Regions from separate parts of the Streptomyces sp. M-16 genome, predicted to be linked through region 2. Evidence: riboswitches for the same ligand, from Rfam matches in the RefSeq annotation. Region 2 holds a riboswitch; the other holds the start of a gene.
The links. A riboswitch is a leader RNA that binds a small molecule or an ion and turns the genes downstream of it on or off. The one in region 2 is predicted to bind S-adenosylmethionine.
Positions count from the first base shown of each region.

Region 1: another riboswitch for S-adenosylmethionine. It lies ahead of thrC (threonine synthase); the one in region 2 lies ahead of AB4039_RS22135 (aminotransferase class V-fold PLP-dependent enzyme).

Region 1 covers NZ_JBFRER010000043.1:14,766-19,865, forward strand. The annotation lists gene AB4039_RS20570 (cold-shock protein) at 1-101, opposite strand, end outside; gene AB4039_RS20575 (MoaD/ThiS family protein) at 486-761, opposite strand; gene thrC (threonine synthase) at 796-2,085, opposite strand; SAM riboswitch class I at 2,103-2,262, opposite strand; gene AB4039_RS20585 (glucosyl-3-phosphoglycerate synthase) at 2,458-3,408, shown strand; gene AB4039_RS20590 (alpha,alpha-trehalose-phosphate synthase (UDP-forming)) at 3,471-4,937, shown strand; gene AB4039_RS20595 (hypothetical protein) at 4,910-5,100, opposite strand, start outside.
Region 2 covers NZ_JBFRER010000048.1:10,380-15,479, forward strand. The annotation lists gene qcrB (cytochrome bc1 complex cytochrome b subunit) at 1-789, shown strand, start outside; gene trpD (anthranilate phosphoribosyltransferase) at 955-2,019, shown strand; SAM riboswitch class IV at 2,188-2,304, shown strand; gene AB4039_RS22135 (aminotransferase class V-fold PLP-dependent enzyme) at 2,537-3,922, shown strand; gene AB4039_RS22140 (ferredoxin) at 3,927-4,535, shown strand; gene AB4039_RS22145 (Lrp/AsnC family transcriptional regulator) at 4,590-4,871, opposite strand; gene AB4039_RS22150 (rhomboid family intramembrane serine protease) at 5,011-5,100, opposite strand, start outside.

The DNA of each region.
Region 1 (5,100 bases), on a different contig from region 2:
TGGATGGCGCTGTAGTGGACGAACACATCCGCACCACCGTCGACCGCGATGAAGCCGTAGCCCTTCTCCGCGTTGAACCACTTGACGGTGCCCTGAGCCATGCCTAACTCCCCTATTACTGGCCCTTGCGCGGTACCGCACTTCGCGGTCCCGGGTCAGAACTTGCGCCGGAACGCCTCGACCGGGGCTGAATGTATCCGCACCGCTGCTGTCTGCAACAGGTCAATCCGACGAGAATTCTGGACACGCGGAAACATAGAAATAGAGTGAAAATTTGGCATATGGCAGGGCAACTCGGGCCAGACAATCTTCGCCAAAGCCCCAAAGGGCGCACGCATGTTGACTCAATGTCAACCCTCACGGGGCCCGCTCATATGCGGCGGGCAAGAGCACCGGAGGGGACTTCCCCAACTCTACCGCGCCCAATCAAGCAGAATTGCCCCCTCCGCTTATTAGCGGAGGGGGCAATTCTACTTTTCGGGGTCTCAGCCGCCCGCGACGGCAGGAATGATCGAGACGCCGGCGCCGTCCGGCGTCGCCGCCTGCAGGCCGCCCTCGAAGCGCACGTCGTCGTCGTTGACGTAGACGTTCACGAAGCGGCGCAGCTTGCCCTGGTCGTCCAGGACGCGCGCGGCGATGCCCGGGTGGCTCTTCTCCAGGGACTCGATGACCTCGGCCAGGGTCGAGCCCTCGGCCGGGACCTCGGCGACGCCGCCGGTGTAGGTGCGCAGGATGGTGGGGATGCGGACGTTGACGCTCATGGCGCTACCGCCTTTCCGGGAGTCGTGGGAAGGGTCAGGCCAGGCCGGCGGCGCGGAACGCGTCRAGGCTCGGGCGGATGGTGGCGGTCTGACCGCTGTCCGCGGCCACCGCCTCCAGGGTCTTGAGGCCGTCACCGGTGTTCAGGATCACGGTGGTCAGCGCCGGGTCGAGCTGCCCGTTCTCGATGAGCTTCTTCGTCACACCGACGGTCACGCCGCCCGCGGTCTCGGCGAAGATGCCCTCGGTCTGCGCCAGGATCTTGATCGCCTCGACGACCTGGGTGTCGTTGACGTCCTCGACGTAGCCACCGGTGCGGCGGGCGATGTCCAGGACGTACGGGCCGTCCGCCGGGTTGCCGATGGCCAGCGACTTGGCGATGGTGTCCGGCTTCTGCGGGCGGACCACGTCGTGGCCGGCCTTGAAGGCGGTGGAGACCGGGGAGCAGCCCTCGGCCTGGGCGCCGAAGATCTTGTACGGCTTGTCCTCGACCAGGCCGAGCTTGATCAGCTCCTGCAGACCCTTGTCGATCTTCGTCAGCTGGGAACCGGACGCGATCGGGATGACGATCTGGTCGGGCAGCTGCCAGCCGAGCTGCTCGCAGATCTCGTACGCCAGGGTCTTGGAGCCCTCGCCGTAGTACGGGCGGAGGTTGACGTTGACGAAGCCCCAGCCCTCGCCCAGCGGGTCGCCGATGAGCTCGGAGCAGAAGCGGTTGACGTCGTCGTAGTTGCCCTCGATGCCGACGAGGTCGCCACCGTAGACACCGGCCATGACGACCTTGCCCTGCTCCAGGTCGTGCGGGATGAACACGCAGGAGCGGAAGCCGGCGCGGGCGGCCGCGGCGCCGACGGCGCCGGCCAGGTTGCCGGTGGAGGAGCAGGACAGGGTGGTGAAGCCGAAGGCGCGGGCCGCCTCGACGGCGATGGCCACGACGCGGTCCTTGAAGGAGTGCGTCGGGTTGCCGGAGTCGTCCTTGACGTACAGCTTGCCGGTGACGCCCAGCTCCTTGGCCAGGTTCCGGGCGTCCACGAGCTTGGTGAAGCCGGGGTTCAGGCTGGGCTTGGAGGCCACGTCGGCGGGGACGGGCAGCAGCGGGGCGTAGCGCCAGATGTTGTTCGGGCCGGCCTCGATCGCGGCGCGCAGCGCCTCGGGGTCGCCGAGCGGCAGGTCGTAGGCGACTTCCAGCGGGCCGAAGCACTCGACGCACGCGAAGATCGGGCCGAGCTCGAAGCGGGTGCCGCACTCGCGACAGGAAAGGCCGGTGGCGGGTCCGAGATCGACGGAACCGAGGTCGGTAGAGGTGGCGACAGTCTGTGCAGCCATGACGGCGAGGCCCTTTCTCCTCATCTTCCCCATGGCGCACTTCGCCATGAGACGGAATTGGCACCTTCCCTAGCCGGGGACCTCGCGGGGGTGCGTGTCGAAAACGCATCGCGAGAACCGACTGGAGGGTTGCCGGGGCTTCAACGGGCCGTGTCCCTCTGCCCCTCTGGATGAGCGGTATGGCACCGGCACACGCGCTCTGTGGCGCGCCGGTGCGTTTGTGCGCGGGGACCCCGGCATGCCGTGGTCCCTCGCGTTGTTCAAGACTGTAACCGAAGGGCAGGGCGGTTGAGACAGCCGTCCGAACCGCGAGATGGATCACATATCGGCCGATATCGCCGAGGGTCACCGAGGAACCAGGGAGTGCTGAGGGTGCTGGATGAGGTGGAGCGCTGGCTGGCAGACCGCTCCTGGTCCGCCGCCGACCGACCGCTCGACCAGCTGCTCGACCGGAAACGGGCGGCCGGGACGACGGTCAGCGTGGTGCTGCCCGCGCTCGACGAGGAGGCGACGGTCGGGGAGATCGTGGAGGTGATCCGGCGCGATCTGATCGACGGCCTGCCGACCCCCCTGGTCGATGAGCTGGTGGTGGTCGACTCCGGGTCCAGCGACCGTACGGCGGAGGTCGCGGCCAAGGCCGGCGCCCGGGTCGTGCACCGGGACGCGCTGCTGCCGCGGATCCCCGCGCTGCCCGGCAAGGGCGAGGTGCTGTGGCGTTCGCTGCTCGCCACCACCGGTGACGTGGTCTGCTTCGTCGACGCCGACCTGCGGGACTTCTCGTCGTCCTTCGTCTCCGGGATCGTCGGCCCGCTGCTGACGGATCCGCAGGTGCAGTTCGTCAAGGCCATGTACGACCGCCCGCTCGCGGACGCCCCCGGCCAGGGCGGCCGGGTGACCGAGCTGGTCGCCCGCCCCCTGCTCAACCTGCACTGGCCGCAGCTGGCCGGCTTCGTGCAGCCGCTCGGCGGCGAGTACGCCGTACGGCGCTCCCTGCTGGAACGCCTCCCCTTCCCCGTCGGCTACGGCGTCGAGCTGGGCCTGCTGGTGGACGCGCTGCACACGGTCGGGCTGGACGCGCTGGCCCAGGTCGACGTCGGGGTCCGGCTGCACCGGCACCAGGACGGGCGGGCGCTGGGCCGGATGGCCGCCGCGATCTACCGGACGGCGCAGGTCCGGCTTTCGCGCGCGCACCTCGTGCGGCCGGAGCTGACCCAGTTCGAGCGGGGGCCGGACGGGTTCGTTCCGCGCACCTACGCGGTGGACACCGAGGAGCGGCCGCCGATGGCGGAGATCAAGGAGTACGCGGGCCGCCGCGTCGCTTGACGGCCGCCGGAGCGGTGCCGCACACGAGTTTGAGCCGGGGCGGACCGGGCTAGGTTCGCCCCATGGCTTCTCAGGTACTCGTCGCCGCGAACCGCGGCCCGCTCTCCTACGTCCTCTCCGACGACGGCACGCTCAGTGCCCGGCGCGGCGGGGGCGGGCTCGTCTCCGGCCTGTCGGCGGCCCTGGCGAAGCAGCCGGGGGCCCTCTGGATCTGCGCGGCCCTCTCCGACGCCGACCGGGAGGCGGTGCGCCGGGGCACCTCCGAGCCGGGGGTGCGGATGCTGGACATCGACCCGGCCGTGTACGACGGCGCGTACAACGGCATCGCCAACTCGGTGCTCTGGTTCACCCACCACCACCTCTACGACGTCCCGCGCGAGCCGGTCTTCGACGCGGCGTTCCGCCGGCACTGGGAGGCGTACGTCGCCTACAACCGGACCTTCGCCGAGGCGCTGGCCGAGGAGGCCGCCGAGGGGGCGCGCGTCCTGGTGCAGGACTACCACCTGGCCCTGGTCCCGGGGCAGCTGCGCGAGCTGCGCCCCGACCTGCGGATCGCGCACTTCACCCACACCCCGTGGGCGTCGCACGAGTTCATGGGGATGCTCCCGGACGACGTCCGCTCCCAGCTGGTGTGGGGCATGCTCGGCGCGGACCAGCTGGGCTTCCACGCCTGGCGCTGGTCGGTGAACTTCATTACGGGGGCCAACGCGGACGACGCGACCGGCATCGCGGAGCCGTCCCTGCCCAGCGGGGTCCCGGAGCGCGGGGTGTGGCACCGCAAGGCGGCCGCCGACGGGCGCGGACACGGCCCGAAGCGGTTCACCGAAGTCCGGCAGTACCCGCTCGGCGTCGACGCGGACGACCTGCGCGCGCTCGCGCACCGGCCGGTCGTGGACGACAGGCTGGCCGCGCTGCGGGCGGAGGTCGCGGGCCGCATGACGATCGTCCGCGTGGACCGCACCGAGCTGTCGAAGAACATCCTGCGCGGGCTGCTGGCCTACCGGGAGCTGCTCGTCACGCACCCCGAGTGGCGGGAGCGGGTGGTGCACCTGGCCTCCGCGTACCCGTCCCGGCAGGACCTGGCGGTGTACCGGGCGTACACGGACTCGGTGCGGGAGCTGGCGGCGGAGATCAACGAGGAGTTCGGGACGGCGGACTGGCAGCCGGTGCTGGTGTCGGTCGAGGACGACTTCGCGCGCTCGCTGGCGGCGTACCGGATGGCGGACGTGGCGCTGGTCAACCCGGTGCGGGACGGCATGAACCTGGTCGCGAAGGAGATCCCGGTGGTCTCGGAGGACGGCTGCGCGCTGGTGCTGTCGACCGGGGCGGGGGCGCACGAGGAGCTGAAGGGCGACGCGATCACGGTGAACCCGTACGACGTCACCGCGACGGCCGAGGCCCTGCACGAGGCGCTGTCCATGCCCCGGGCGGAGCGGGCGGAGCGGACGAAGCGGCTGGCCGCGGCGGCCACGGCGCTGCCCCCGGCGGCCTGGTTCGAGGCTCAGCTGGCGGCGCTGGCCGGGGTCTGAGCGGGGGCGGTCGCGGTCGCGGGCCGCAGGCCCGGGAGGCACAGGGCGAGGGCGCCGAGGAGGAATCCGTAGCAGGAGACCAGGCCGTGGCCGTTGGCCTGGGCGAACCAGAGGACGAGGCCGAGTGCGGGCACCCCGGCGGCGAGCAGCAGCTCCTTGGTGG
Region 2 (5,100 bases):
GCGGCGCTGGCGTCGATCAACCCGATCTGGGCGCTCGGCCCGTACCGCCCGGACCACGTGTCCACCGGTGCGCAGCCCGACTGGTACATGGGCTTCTCCGAGGGCCTCATCCGCGCCATGCCGGGCTGGGAGATCAACCTCTGGGGCCACACGCTGGTCCTGGGCGTGTTCGTCCCGCTGGTGATCTTCCCGCTGGTCCTCGCCGCGATCGCGGTGTACCCGTTCATCGAGGCCTGGGTCACCAAGGACAAGGGCGAGCACCACATCCTGGACCGCCCGCGCAACGTCCCGACCCGTACGGCGTTCGGTGTCGCCTGGCTCACCTGGTACGTGATCCTGCTGATCGCCGGTGGCAACGACATGTTCGCGCAGTACTTCCACCTGTCGATCAACTCGATCACGTGGTTCGCGCGGATCGGCTTCTTCGTGGGCCCGGTCATCGCCTTCGTGATCACCAAGCGGATCTGCCTCGGCCTCCAGCGCCGGGACCACGACAAGGTGCTGCACGGTCGCGAGACCGGCATCATCAAGCGCCTGCCGCACGGTGAGTTCGTCGAGGTCCACGAGCCGCTCTCGCAGGGCAAGCTGCACACCCTCACCTCGCACACGCAGTACGAGCCGATCGAGATCGGCCCGACGGTCGACGAGAACGGCGTCGAGCGCAAGGTGGGAGCCGGCGAGAAGCTCCGCGCGAAGCTCAGCAAGGGCTTCTACGGGGAGAACACCCACATTCCGAAGCCCACGGTGGAGGAGTACAAGGAGATCCAGAGCGGCCACGGCCACCACTGATCTCCGGTAAGACAGCTTGAGGGATCGGTTTCGGCCAATCCTGGTGTCGCCACGGTGAGAGCCCCGTCCAGTGTCTGGACGGGGCTCTTCGCCGTCTCGCGGGCTGGATAGGCTGAGATCCTTCCCCATTCGACGTGGAACTTTTCCGAGCAGCAGGAGCGGACCATGAACGTTGTGACCCCGGCAGGCGGCGACAGCGTGGCGGCCCGTGGCTGGCCGGGCCTCCTCGACGCCCTCCTGACCGGCCGGAACCTCACCACGGACGACACCGCCTGGGCGATGGACCGGATCATGCGGGGCGAGGCCACGGACGCGCAGATCGCCGGTTTCATGGTGGCGCTCCGGGCCAAGGGGGAGACGGTGGCGGAGATCAACGGCATGGTGCGTGCCATGTACGATCACGCCAATCTGATCGAGGTGCCGGGCCGGACGGTGGACATCGTCGGCACCGGCGGGGACGGGGCCAAGACCGTCAACATCTCGACGATGTCGGCGCTCGTGGTGGCCGGCACCGGCGCGAAGGTGGTCAAGCACGGCAACCGGGCCGCGTCCTCCGCGAGCGGCTCCTCGGACGTGCTGGAGAAGCTCGGCGTCAACCTCAACCTCACCCCGGCCCGGGTGGTGGAGGTCGCCGAGGAGGCCGGCATCACCTTCTGCTTCGCGGTGAAGTTCCACCCCGCGCTGCGGCACGTGGCGGCGGCCCGCAAGGAGCTGGGCATCCGGACCACCTTCAACTTCCTCGGCCCGCTGACCAACCCGGCGAAGGTCCGCGCACAGGCCACGGGCGTGGCCGACGCCCGGGTCGCCCCCATCGTGGCCGGGGTGCTCGCGGAGCGCGGCTCCTCGGCGCTGGTCTTCCGGGGCGACGACGGCATGGACGAACTCACCACGACGGCCACCTCCCGGGTGTGGTGGGTCCGCGACGGCGCGGTCACCGAGCAGACGTTCGACCCGCGTGACATCGGGATCCAGATCGTGGACGTCTCCGCGCTCCGCGGCGAGGACGCCTCCTACAACGCGGACGTCGCCCGCCGGCTGCTGGCCGGCGAGACGGGCCCCGTGCGCGAGGCCGTCCTGCTGAACTCGGCGGCGGCCCTGGTGGCGCTGGACCCGGGCAGCGGGTCCCTGGAGGAGCAGCTGTCGGCCGGCATCGCGCGGGCGGCCGAGTCGATCGACTCGGGGGCGGCGCGCGCGGCCCTGGAGCGCTGGGCTGCCGCCAGCAACGCCTAGCCGCGGCCGCGCGGCGCCTCCCGGCGGCCGGAGGCCGGCGCAGCCGGACGAAGCCCGGGAGGCCGCCCGCGGCCGAGCGGTGCGAGCACGGCGTTCAGAAGGAGACCCCGGTCCACATCGTGGACCGGGGTCTTGCGCGTGGAGGATCTTGTGGCAGGATGCTGACCAGGTCACGAGTGACAGCGTTTAGGCCCCGGCTTGCTGTCCGGCAACCCTCCTTCCGTGGCGGGGTGCCCCGGGTGATGACCAGGCCGTAGGCAGCGAGGTCTACGGCAAGCGCGGATCCCTCGATACCAGGGGTCCTGGGTCTTCGAGGAGCTTTTTCCGTGAGCAAGCGAATGCGATAGGGCGACTCCGCCCCTTCTTCACCCCTCGGATCAGGGTCGTTGAGGCGTACCCCCACGTCCTTTCCGAGGCCTTCCCGTACCCCTGTGGCCGGCCGGCGCCGTCGCGTCCCGCCGTACCCGCGTACGGGCACACCGAAGCCATTCAGCCCTGCCTGCCGGGAGACACCGCCATGTCCGCATTCCTGAACTCCGCCGCCACCGACGTCGCCGTCGCCGTCGACCCCGCCTGTGCCCAGCCGCTGCCCGTGCTCGGCCGCGATGTCACCGTCCCGCTCGTCACCGGCGGCGAGGTCACCTACGCCGCCCTCGACTACGCGGCCAGCGCCCCCGCCCTCCAGCGGGTCTGGGACGACGTGGCCGCGTACGCCCCGTACTACGGCAGCGTCCACCGCGGGGCCGGGTACCTCTCGCAGCTCTCCACCGACCTGTTCGAACAGAGCCGCGTCACCGTCGCGGAGTTCCTGGACTGCCGCCCCGGCGACCAGGTGGTCTTCACCCGGTCGACCACCGATTCGCTGAACCTGCTGGCCGCCGTCCTGCCGGCCGACTGCCAGGTCTTCGTCTTCGAGACCGAGCACCACGCCTCGCTGCTGCCCTGGGGCGACGCGCAGGTGACCTACCTCAACGCCCCGCGCACCCCGGCCCAGGCCGTCGCCGCCCTGGAGCGGGCCCTGGCCGACCGCGACCCCTACGGCCCCGCCCTGGTGTGCGTCACCGGTGCCTCCAACGTCACCGGTGAGCTGTGGCCGGTCAAGGAGCTCGCCGCCGCCGCGCACGCCCATGGCGCGCGGATCGTCCTGGACGCCGCCCAGCTGGCACCGCACCACCCCGTGTCCGTCCGGGAGCTGGACGTGGACTGGGTCGCCTTCTCCGGCCACAAGCTCTACGCCCCCTTCGGCTCGGGCGTCCTCGCCGGCCGCGCCGACTGGCTCCAGGACGCCCGGCCGTACCTGGCCGGCGGCGGCGCCTCCCGCACGGTGGCCCGCCGCGAGGACGGCGGCGTCGACGTCGAGTGGCACACCACCGCCGCCCGCCACGAGGCCGGCTCCCCGAACGTCATCGGCGTCTACTCCATCGCCTCGGCCTGCCGCGCCCTGAAGGACGCGGGGTTCGAGAACCTGGTCGCCCGCGAGAACCACCTCATCGCCAAGGTCCGCGAAGGCCTCGCCGGCGTCCCCGCCGTGCGCGTGCTCTCCCTCTTCGGGGACGACGCCCCGCGCGTCGGCGTCATCTCCTTCGTGGTGGACGGCTGGAACAGCTCGCACTTCGCGGCCGCGCTGTCCGCCGAGTACGGGATCGGCGTGCGCGACGGCCTCTTCTGCGCCCACCCGCTGGTCCGCACCCTCCTCGGCAGCGAGCCGCAGGAGCCGGGCGAGTGCGGCGCCCCGGAGGCCGCGCCGGGGGAGCGCTCGCTCAACGCGATCCGGGTCTCCTTCGGCGCGGGCACCCCCGACGAGCACGTCGAGCGGTTCGTCCGGGCCGTCGGGGAACTGGTCGCGGACGGCGCCAAGTGGCAGTACCGCACCGAAGAGGGCCGCTGCGTTCCGGCCGTCTGAACCGGTGGGGACCGTGCCCTACTGGGACCCGCTGCCGGCTGCCCGCGCCGCCCAGACCGGACCGCTGCCCGCGCCGGACGGGGGCACCTGGCTGCCGGATCCGGTGTACGGCGGATGGTGGAACCGCCGCTCCGACCGGTGGCGTGAGCGCGACTGGCGCAACGTGCCGGGGCCGTTCTACGGCGCCGGCACCGACAGCTGCTGGATGGGCCGGCTGATCGCCCCGGCGAACGTGCTCTACGAGGACGAGCGGGGCGCGGAGTTCGTCTACCGTCAGCCGCGGGACGTGGCGGAGACGCTCGCGGTTGTGGGCGCCGCCGCACAGGATCCGATGGACGGCTACGCCTGTGACGGTGACCGGCACTGGACCCCGGAGCTCGTTCGTGAGTGGTGGCGGGAGCGCGGCCGGGTCCGTGAATGGGCCGTCCGTCTGGACCGGAGGTGGTCGTTGTCGGAGAGCGGGGAGGAGCGGGAGGCCGCCGGCGGTGCCCGGGAGTACGTCGCGCACATCGACGGCGGTCTCGCGGACCAGCTGCGCGGCTACGTCTTCTGGCTGGCCGAGGGCCGCCCGGCCCGGCCGGGTGAGAGCCTGCCGGGGCTCGGCGGAGCCTGAGGGGGCCGGTACCGGGCGCGGAAACCGGGCCCCTGTGACCCCGCCGGCCAGGTGCTACGCGTCGAGGCCGATCGCGAAGGCCGCTTCCAGGTCGTGCTGGGAGTACGTGCGGAACGCCACGTGCGTGTCGGTGGCCTCGACCCCCGGGATCTTGCTGATGCGGCCGGGGATGATGTCGGCCAGGTTCTCGTGGCGGGCGACGCGGACCAGCGCGATCAGGTCGTACGTACCGGTGACGGAGTAGACCTCGCTGACGCTGTCCAGCGCGGCGATGGACTCGGCGATCTCGGGAATGCGGTCCACGCTGGTCTTGATGAGCACGATCGCGGTGATCATGGCTGGCTGTCTCCCTAGGTGGGCCGTCACTGGTCGCCCCACTTTAAGACGTGATCCGTAGGGTCACCAAAGCCCCCGTCATCGTCACCTGCGCTCCTGGTACCGGCCGGTGCGCACCCACGCCGCGTCGGGCGACCGGTCATTCCGCCAGGACGGAGCGCCTCTTGCCGGTACGGCGATAACGCGCCCATGCGTAGAGGAAGCCCACGGAGAAGCCCACCACGTGCGC